DNA from 2 places in the Dendrosporobacter quercicolus genome. Region 2 is predicted to be linked to the other one. Evidence: riboswitches for the same ligand, from Rfam matches in the RefSeq annotation. Region 2 holds a riboswitch; the other holds the start of a gene.
What was found. Region 2 has a riboswitch for FMN ahead of ribB (3,4-dihydroxy-2-butanone-4-phosphate synthase). Riboswitches for the same ligand answer to the same signal wherever they lie in the genome.

Region 1 (4,822 bases), on a different contig from region 2:
GTCAGCCCCAAATCAGCCAATATTTGAGCGCCAATGCCATAATCGCGCAAGTCAGGCGCAAAACCGAGAAGTTCGTTGGCTTCCACGGTATCCTTGCCTTTGTCCTGCAGGGCATAAGCCCTGATTTTATTGGCCAGGCCGATACCCCGGCCTTCCTGGCGCATGTATAAAAGCACGCCCCGGCCTTCGCTTTCAATCCGTCTTAATGCAGTCGCCAGCTGATCGCCGCAATCGCAGCGCAATGAGCCCAGCACATCGCCGGTCAGGCATTCGGAGTGGACCCTTACCAGTACGTTTTGCCGGTCACTGATGTCACCCTTGATTAAGGCTAAATGGCATTGCCTGTCCAAATCGCTCTCGTAAGCGATCAGCTTAAATTCGCCATATTTAGTCGGCAGCTTGGTTTCGGCTGACCGCACGACGAAGGTTTCATGCAGCTTCCGGTACTTAATCAGATCGGCAATCGTAACTATTTTGAGACTATGCCTGGCGACAAAATCCATCAACTGCGGCACCCGGGCCATTGAACCGTCATCATTCATAATCTCGCAAATAACCCCGGCCGGAGACAACCCGGCCAGTTTGGCAAAATCAACAGCCGCCTCGGTATGTCCGGCCCGGCGCAATACGCCGCCTTCGGTGTACCGTAAGGGAAAGATATGACCCGGACGCCTTAAACTATCCGGTGTAGACTGCTCATTTAAAATGGTTTTTACGGTCAGAGCCCGCTCGTGGGCCGAAATGCCGGTGGTCACATTATGCGCATCGACCGAAACGGTAAACGCGGTGCATTGGGTGTCCGTATTTTGGGCGACCATTGCCCCGATTCCCAATTCATCCAGCCGCGCGCCAGCCACGGGCATGCAGATCAGTCCCCGACCAAAAGCGGCCATAAAGTTAATGGCTTCAGGCGTCGCTTTATCAGCGGCCATCAATAGATCGCCCTCGTTTTCACGATCCTCGTCATCGACTACCACAATCATCTTACCGTTTCTAATGTCTTCAATCGCTTCTTCAATGGTATGAAAATTCATAACCCAACCCCCTAAATGAAGTGTGCTGCATTAACTGGAAAAGCCATGCTTACTGAGAAATTCCAACGTGATGGCCGAATCTTTCGTCCGCGTTTCCGGCAAATGGCAGCCAAGCAGTTTTTCCACATACTTGCCAATGATATCGGTTTCCAGATTTACCGGATCGCCAACCTGTTTGAAGCTTAGTGTAGTTTGCGCCGCAGTATGCGGAATCAGTGAAACGGTAAACCAGTCGGCGCCGCAGTCCACCACCGTCAGACTGATGCCATCGATCGCTATTGAGCCTTTTTTAATGACAAACTTCAAAATATCGGCCTGCGCCGTAATACTGACAAGGATGGCATTATCGTCTTTTTGCAGCAAGCTTATTGTGCCCAGTCCATCGATATGTCCACTGACCATATGCCCGCCAAACCGGTCACCCAGCCGCAGCGTTCGTTCCAGATTGACGGCATCGCCTGCTTTAAGCCTGGCCAGGACAGTACGGTCAACGGTTTCCGGCATGACATCGGCGGTAAACCAGGAATGACTGTAATCAACTACGGTCAAGCAAGTGCCGTTTACTGCAATGCTGTCGCCAAGTTTAACATCAGACATGATTTCGCGGGCCGCAATGGTCAGGCGGACCGATTTCGCGCCGCGTACAATTGATTTCACTTTCCCCAGTTCTTCCACAAGTCCGGTAAACATCTCGTCCCTCCCGATTACGCAAATAGCCGCTGATTAAAATATCCCCGGCCAAGATTTCACTGCTGATATCTTCAACGGAATACCCCTCATCAATCAAATTCACCCCCGCTCCGCCGATTGGCCCTGGCGCCAAGCAGCCGCCAACAAATTTGGGGGCAATAAACCAGTAAACCTTATCCACCAAATTGCTGTTGATCATTGCCGCATTTAATGTTGCCCCGCCCTCCGCCAGAACGCTGGTAATGCATCTTGCGCCAAGGATTTTCAGCAATTCCCGCAGATTAACCCTGCCGTCTTTGGCAGCTACGGTCAGCACTTCAACGCCTGCCGCCCGCAAGGCTTCAACTTTTTCCGCCGGAGCCTGCGCCGTAACCGCAATGATGGTCGGCGCCAGTTGATCACGGACAACCTGCGCCGACAGCGGCGTGCGCGCCTGACTGTCAACAATCACTCTCAGCGGATTGCGGCTGTCTTCCGGCAGCCGGGTGGTCAGCGCCGGGTTATCGGCCAATACCGTGCCGATTCCCACCATGATGGCATCATAGATATTGCGGTATTCGTGTACTCTCCGCCGGGAAGCCGCATTGGTAATCCATTGTGAATTCCCCTGACAGGTGGCAATCTTCCCATCTAAAGTCATGGCCGTTTTTAGCGCAACAAAAGGAAACCTGCAGGTAATCCATTTAATAAAAACTTCATTGATTTTGGCAGCCTCAGCAGCTAAAACGCCCTCGACAACTTCGATGCCGGCGGCGCGAAGTTTGTCCAGTCCCTGTCCGGCTACCACCGGATTAGGGTCAGTCATGGCTACAACAGCCTTGCTGACGCCGGCCCGTATCAGGGCCTCCGTGCAGGGTCCGGTTTTGCCGTGATGCGAGCAGGGCTCCAGTGTTACATAGATTGTCGCGCCGCGAGCCAGTTCGCCGGCCTGTTTAAGCGCATTAATTTCGGCATGCGGCGCACCGGCCTGGCAATGCCAGCCTTGCCCGACAACTCGGCCATTGCGGACCAGCACCGCCCCCACTACCGGATTAGGGCTGGTCCGTCCTGCCGCATACTGAGCAATATGTAAAGCCTGCCGCATATATTGTTCATCCATTTTATCCATCAACCTCCGCCAATGCGTGCAGCCTGGCGCTGCACCGGTGAAAAGCCGCGGCTTGCACCGCGTCCGGCGCAGCATAGCCGCAAAATCACTTATCTATGTTGCTGTTGTTCGCCTGCAAAAACAATAGCTGTTAAAAAGTTTTACTTTTTAACAGCCTAAAGAGCGGAAAATTTACATATGAAAAAGATATTACGCAAAATGATTGCCTAATACTGCCTTTTTCCATCCAGACTTTACTGTCGACTCCGGAATTACGCCGGATCTGCCATACGGCTCGCGGGTTATACCGCCGGTCAGGAATTAAAAGAGAGCGTCCCTCTTTTTCACCTCGCCCCAAAGGCTGCCAATATTGAATTGTTGATGAAATTAATCTTACCACTGAATGCCAAAATAATCAAGTCCCATGATTACTCCGCATTGCGAAGCATTGCTATTGCCGCCTTCATATCCGGCGCACCAAAGACCGCCGAACCGGCCACCAGGATATTAGCGCCGGCGGCGATAACCTGAGGGGCCGTCGCTGCATTTATGCCTCCGTCCACCTGAAGATCAACAGTTAACTTACGCTTATCCAGTTCATGGCGCAATCTTGCCAGCTTATCAAGGACTGAAGGAATAAATTTCTGACCGCCAAAGCCAGGATTTACGCTCATGACTAAAATCATATCCACTTCGGTCAGCACTTCCTCCACCATACTCAGCGGTGTTGCCGGATTCAAAGCCACTGCCGCTTTGCTGCCGGTTTCTTTAATATTTTGCAGCAGGCGGTTTAGGTGGGGAGCGGTTTCCGCGTGCACAGTAATGAGATCGGCACCCGCCCGGGCAAATGGGGCAATCAAATCCTGGGGATTATTTACCATGAGATGAACATCGAAAGTCAGTGCGGTAAACTGCCGCAAAGCAGCGACAACCGGCGGGCCAAAGGTCAAATTAGGGACGAAATGTCCGTCCATGACATCAATATGAATCATATCGGCTCCGGCAGCCTCAAGTTTTTTTATTTCAGTCCCCAGCTGGGCAAAATCGGCTGACAGTATTGATGGCGCTATTCTTATCATTTTCAAAACCCTTTCCTGGCTTCCCTGATTTCTGTTAATACTTCGAGATACGAATCATAACGCTTAGGCGCTATTTGTCCTTCCTGCACCGCCTGTTTAACGGCGCACTGCGGTTCTTTGTGATGCAGACAGGTCGTAAACTTACAATTACCGGCAAATTTCGCAAACTCCGGAAAACAGTGCATCAATTCCGGGGCTGCAACATCCGTAAATTCGGTGAAGCTAAAGCCCGGGGTATCCACGACAAAACCACCGCCGGATAATGGCAGCAGCTCGGCAAAGCGCGTTGTATGCTTGCCCCGGCCAATCTTGGCGCTGACCTCGCCGGTGGTGAGCGCCAGGCCTGGCTCAAGCGCGTTTAAAATAGTAGATTTACCCGCGCCCGACGGACCGGCAAACACCGATATCCGGCCAAACAAGCGTTGCTTGAGGGGTTCAAGGCCCGTATTTTGTTTGGCTGACAGCAGCAGAACCGGATAGCCGATACGCTGGTATAATCCGGCCAAAGCCTGTAATTGATTGGTATCCGCCAAATCCACCTTGTTAATGCAAATGACGATCTCTAATCCGGAAAGTTCAGCCAAAATGAGAAACCGGTCGACCAAAGCAGTGTTAATATCCGGATTAACCGCCGCAAAGGTAAGAATGACCTGATCCACATTGGCAACCATTGGACGCCTCAGCATACTCCGGCGAGGCAGTATCTGCTCAATCACGCCTTTTTCCTCCCCGGTGGCGGTATATTCCACCTCATCGCCGACCAGCAGGGAGAAGCGTTCCTTTTTGAACCGTCCCCGTAAAGTACACATCGCGACTTTATTGGCTGTCTGAACAAAATAGTAACTATTGAATGCCCTGACAATAACGCCCCGCAGCATATAACACCCCTTCTCCGCTAAATGGTTTGTTCCTGTAACAGCATGCCGTTAATA
Region 2 (4,822 bases):
GCGGGTTGCACTGGGTATAGCGGTTGCAAGTAAATCAACGCTGAAAAAACAGAAAAGAGGCTAACCATTTGATGGTTAACCTCCAGTTTACTGGTCGATTAGGCCCAATGCCTTATCCAATTTTATCCTTCATTCAATCATCTGTCAGGAGATTAGGCAACAGCTCGGCCTTCAGTTATACTGATCAGCTAATCTCCCCGAAACAGGATCAATTTACATTATAACGATGATAAGCTTTTTTCCTGACTTTGTCAAGTGATAAAACGATTTTTTGTTGAATCGCTGTTGCGCAACCGCGGGTTAACAGCCGTGCGCTTTCCGGTATTCGATTATATCATCAATGGTAACTACCGGCATATTATTTTTCTCAGCAAAATTTACGATTTGCGGCAACCGGGCCATTGTCCCGTCAGGGTTGGTCAATTCGCACAATACGCCATAAGGCTTCAATCCGGCCAGGCGCATTAGATCAACATTCGCTTCCGTATGTCCCTGACGCTCAAAAACGCCGCCGCGCTTGGCTTGTAACGGAAAGACATGTCCAGGCCGGCGCAAATCGGCGGGCTGAGCGCCATCTGCAACCGCAGCTTTAACTGTGGCCACCCGGTCGGCAGCCGATACACCGGTAGTAACGCCGGAAGACGCCTCGATCGATACGGTAAAAGGCGTTTGAAAACTGCTGGTATTGTCCCCCACCATGGGCGGCAGTTCGAGCACCTGAACTTTATCCTCCGGCAGACACAGGCATACAATACCGCTGCATTCGCGGATTAAAAGGGCCATTTGTTCAGCAGTCAGTGTTTCGGCGGCAAAAAAGATATCGCCTTCGTTTTCCCGCTGTTCATCATCAGTGACCAGCACGCCGTGTCCCTGCCGCAGGGCTGCAACCGCTTTTTCCACTCTCTCCAGCGGTGTTCCAAACTTTTCTAACAAGTTCTGATTCAAAATAAGTACGCCTCCTAAACATTAGTTCGACCTATCAGAATCAGGGCAACAAGATAGACAGCCAGCAAAATCAAGCCACATAAATACTTTGACTCTAGATAAAAACACGCTCACTGCCCTATCCTCTTTCATCCGGACTGTACCGTCGGCACTGGTCTCTCACCAGTTCTGCTGACCTCTTCAATCAAAAGAGCGCTCGCGGGCTCCCCAGCCTGCTGGGATACCGCCGGTGGGGAATCGCACCCCGCCCTGAGAATAAGTCATCTATTTCAATATAACTGCTGTCGGAACATTTGTCAATTGCTGGTATGCTGGTTCAAGCAATTGCCGTTAAACATTAGACTTTTTAAACTTATTAAAATTATAACAAAAGGCTTAGCCTGGGACATACAACAAAATATGCTTCAAGCAGGCTTAAAACGGCTCATTCCAGGCATTGCCACTCTTTCGGCAGCGGCAATAACAAGGCTCTGACCGGCGCAGCTTCAGCGCCGATAATATTCAGCGGAGCGGCAACGAGCAAATAGCGTCCGGCCGGCGGCTCTTTCAGATTCAGCCCTTCTAACACCGGCAGCCCGGCGCCCAGCAATAAGCGATGGGCAGGATGACCGGGCTGATTACGTTCAATCCCCAGGGCATCAATTCCCGCGCCGGCTACGCCGCAATTAACCAAATATTCGGCTCCGCCGCCTGTCAAATAGATAAACTGCCCTTCCAGGATTTGTTCATAGGAATTCCGGGTTTTCAATAACACAAAATCACCGCCGGCAATAGGCCGAACAGCCAGATCGGCGGCTGTAATTTTCTCTGTCACCTGGCGTAAATCCAATACGCTGCATTTGTTCACCACACTGGTCAATGGTATTTTGTCGATGGTCCCGCCGCCGGGAAAGATATGCAGGGCGGCATCCAGATGAGTTCCTGTATGCAAATTCATTTCCAGTTTACTCTCATAGACCGGCCCGATGGTAAAATCACTGGCCACGCTAAGTACAGGCCGCTTGTCCGGTTTACCTTTGTAAACCGGCATATCGCAGGCAATTGGCAGGGAAATATCATATATTTTCATTGGCGCTCCCCTCTTTACTCAATCCCACCATTTCCGTCCATCCCGCCTGATCAGTTCGTCCGCCTGGGCCGGCCCCATGGAGCCTGCGGCGTAATTAGGAAAGCTTTGCAGTCGTCTGCCGGTAATCAGACGGTCGACAAACGCCCAGGAAGCTTCCACCTCATCCCAGCGTGAAAACAAGGTGGTGTCGCCGCGTAAAATATCGACAATCAACCGTTCATAGGCTTCGGGAGTATTACCATTACTGCTGGAAACATTGCCGGTGTCCATCCGCGCTGAAACAATTTCTTCTTTTGAGTTGAAATTTTTGGTGCTAAACTGGAAACAAACCCCCACTTCGGGCTGAATTTTAATCATCAATGCATTCGGCTGCTCCAGCGGTTGCTTGCGCAGATACAGCACCGGCGGTAAAGGCTTGAACTGGATGACAATTTTCGCCTCACTGCTGCCTAAACGTTTTCCGGTTCGAAGATAAAACGGGGTTCCTGACCATCGAAAATTTTGAATATACAGCTTCATCGCCACAAAAGTTTCCGTTACCGAATCTGCAGCTACCTTGTCTTCCTGCCGGTATGCCTTCACTTGCTGATCCTTGACCATCCCCTGGTCATATTGGCCGAAAATAACATTTTCAGCAACCATTGCCGGGGTAAATACCTCAAGCGCCTGGATGACTTTAAGCTTTTCGCTTCTGATTGCATCAGGCTGCAAACTTACCGGCGGGTCCATCGCAACCAGCGACAAGGTTTGCAAAATATGGTTTTGCACCATATCCCGCATTGCCCCCGCCGTTTCATAATAGCCGCCGCGGCTGCCAATACCGGCCTGCTCACTCAGTAAAATTTGAATATTGTCGATATATTTATTGCTCCAGACAGCCTCAAACACGGAATTGCAAAACCGCAGCACCATGATATTCTGAATCATTTCCTTGCCGAGATAATGATCAATCCGGTAGATATTGTTTTCACTAAATACCGCACTAAGTTTATCATTCAATCGGACGGCGCTCTGTAAATCTCTGCCAAAAGGTTTCTCAATAACCAGCCGTTTCCAGCCTCTGCACTCAGCCGGATCTTGCTGATCGCGCAGCCCCTGTACGATTGGTTCGAAATACTCAGGAGCAACAGCCAGATAAAAAATGCGGTTACCGGCGGTAGCATGGCGCCGGTCAATTCCCTCCAGAATGCTGTGCAGCCGGGCATAGCCTGCAACGTCAAGAAAGTCCAGGCGGACATAATGAATGAGCGGCTGAAATATCCGCCAGTTTTCAGCAGTTACTGCATTGCGTGAATAGGCAGTAATCGCCGTGAACACTTCGCTGCGGTATTGTTCCGTTGTCTTTTCCCTGCGGCCTGCCGCTACCACGGCAAAATGTTCCGGCAACAACCCGTCACACAGCAAATTGTATAAGGCCGGCAACAGTTTTCTGCGGGCCAGGTCACCGGTTCCGCCAAAAATAACCAGCAGGGCCGGTAAGTGTTGATTACTGCCTCGTTCAGCTTTCACCGATCACAAAACCTCCTTTCATTCTAAAGCAAAATAAGCTGCATCTGCTTTAGAATATGAAAGGAGGTGTAAAGGGTGAATTGTTATTCAGTTAATCAAATGCAAAGGCAATTGTTCCGAGTTTTTCACCACGGCGGAGCGCCTCCCGGATCTCCGACAATTGAAGATCCAGCTTTTCTAATCGCGCCAAGTTCGCCCGCTCCTGCCGCGATGTTGCAATGATCTTGCTGATCCCGCCGTTTTTGATCACCATACGGCGTTCGCCCATTAAGGCCAGGATGGGATCATGCGTGGCCATGAACACAATCTTTTGCTTTGCCGTCAGCAGTTGCAAAGCCTGCCGGCGATCTATTCCCGCATTTTCCAGTTCATCAATTAATACAATTGGGCAGACGCTCAAAAAAGCGGCGTCAGCAATCATTAACGCCCGGGACTGCCCGCCGCTTAAGGCGGTCACCGGCGTATCAGGCCGAAATTTTTCACCGGCCAGTTGATTGGCTATTTCCAGAACATTTGCCGTTACCGCTTCGAGATGCTCAACCATCCGGCTTTCGGCATGCATGTGCACAAATTCGGCCGCTGTCAGATCCATTACAAAGTTCATATTCTGTGAGATTTGGGCAACCAGTTTTTGTTCAACCGCAAACCGCCGCTTACTGTCCGGTTGCCGGCCATTAATCAATATCTGGCGGTTTGTTGGCGTATCCCGCTGGGCCAGCCACTCAATATCGGCCAGCAGCCGGCTCTTCCCTGAACCGGTTGGCCCTACAATACAAACAATTTCCCCCGCTTCAATGGTCAAAGCAAGGTTTTCTTCAACGCCATCCTTATCATGTCCGCCCAGAATGGTAATCGAAGTTACCGGCTCAGGCTGACGGCTGATTTCTTCCATTTTACCCATAAATTCGGTGAATTGCCGGATAAGCCCGGCGCGGCTGAGCCCCAGTTCCTCTAAGTAGTCCTCATCGAGCCTGGCGAATAAATCGGCCAGCACCAGCTCCGGCTGGGGCCGGACAGGCAGAAAGGCAAAAAAATCCTCGGCATACGGATAGGCGGCAAACATTTCAGCAACAGTCATCTTAAACAACCTGTTTTGGCCCATAGTTTATCCTCCCCACAGCACTGGTTAGCTTAGTCTCATCTTTTTCACATTGCCCATTTGAAAGTCATCGCCGATTTTGGTTTGCCCCAGACAATAGGAACAAGTGGCGGCAGGCATGGAAAACCGTAATTGCCAGCCGCTAAGGCTTTCAAGATTACCGGCCGGATACAGCAATCTGCTGGCTTCCAACGCCCCCT

Region 1: linked by a shared signal. The riboswitch ahead of ribD (bifunctional diaminohydroxyphosphoribosylaminopyrimidine deaminase/5-amino-6-(5-phosphoribosylamino)uracil reductase RibD) and the one ahead of ribB (3,4-dihydroxy-2-butanone-4-phosphate synthase) in region 2 are both predicted to bind FMN.

Annotation. Positions count from the first base shown of each region.
Region 1 is NZ_FNHB01000001.1:555,522-560,343, forward strand. It holds gene BLR06_RS02680 (bifunctional 3,4-dihydroxy-2-butanone-4-phosphate synthase/GTP cyclohydrolase II) at 1-1,034, opposite strand, end outside; gene BLR06_RS02685 (riboflavin synthase) at 1,065-1,724, opposite strand; gene ribD (bifunctional diaminohydroxyphosphoribosylaminopyrimidine deaminase/5-amino-6-(5-phosphoribosylamino)uracil reductase RibD) at 1,624-2,823, opposite strand; FMN riboswitch at 3,043-3,177, opposite strand; gene rpe (ribulose-phosphate 3-epimerase) at 3,240-3,890, opposite strand; gene rsgA (ribosome small subunit-dependent GTPase A) at 3,893-4,768, opposite strand; gene pknB (Stk1 family PASTA domain-containing Ser/Thr kinase) at 4,786-4,822, opposite strand, start outside.
Region 2 is NZ_FNHB01000004.1:264,666-269,487, forward strand. It holds gene ribB (3,4-dihydroxy-2-butanone-4-phosphate synthase) at 301-945, opposite strand; FMN riboswitch at 1,062-1,206, opposite strand; gene BLR06_RS10520 (cyclase family protein) at 1,370-2,014, opposite strand; gene zwf (glucose-6-phosphate dehydrogenase) at 2,033-3,523, opposite strand; gene BLR06_RS10530 (ATP-binding cassette domain-containing protein) at 3,615-4,625, opposite strand; gene BLR06_RS10535 (GTP-binding protein) at 4,650-4,822, opposite strand, start outside.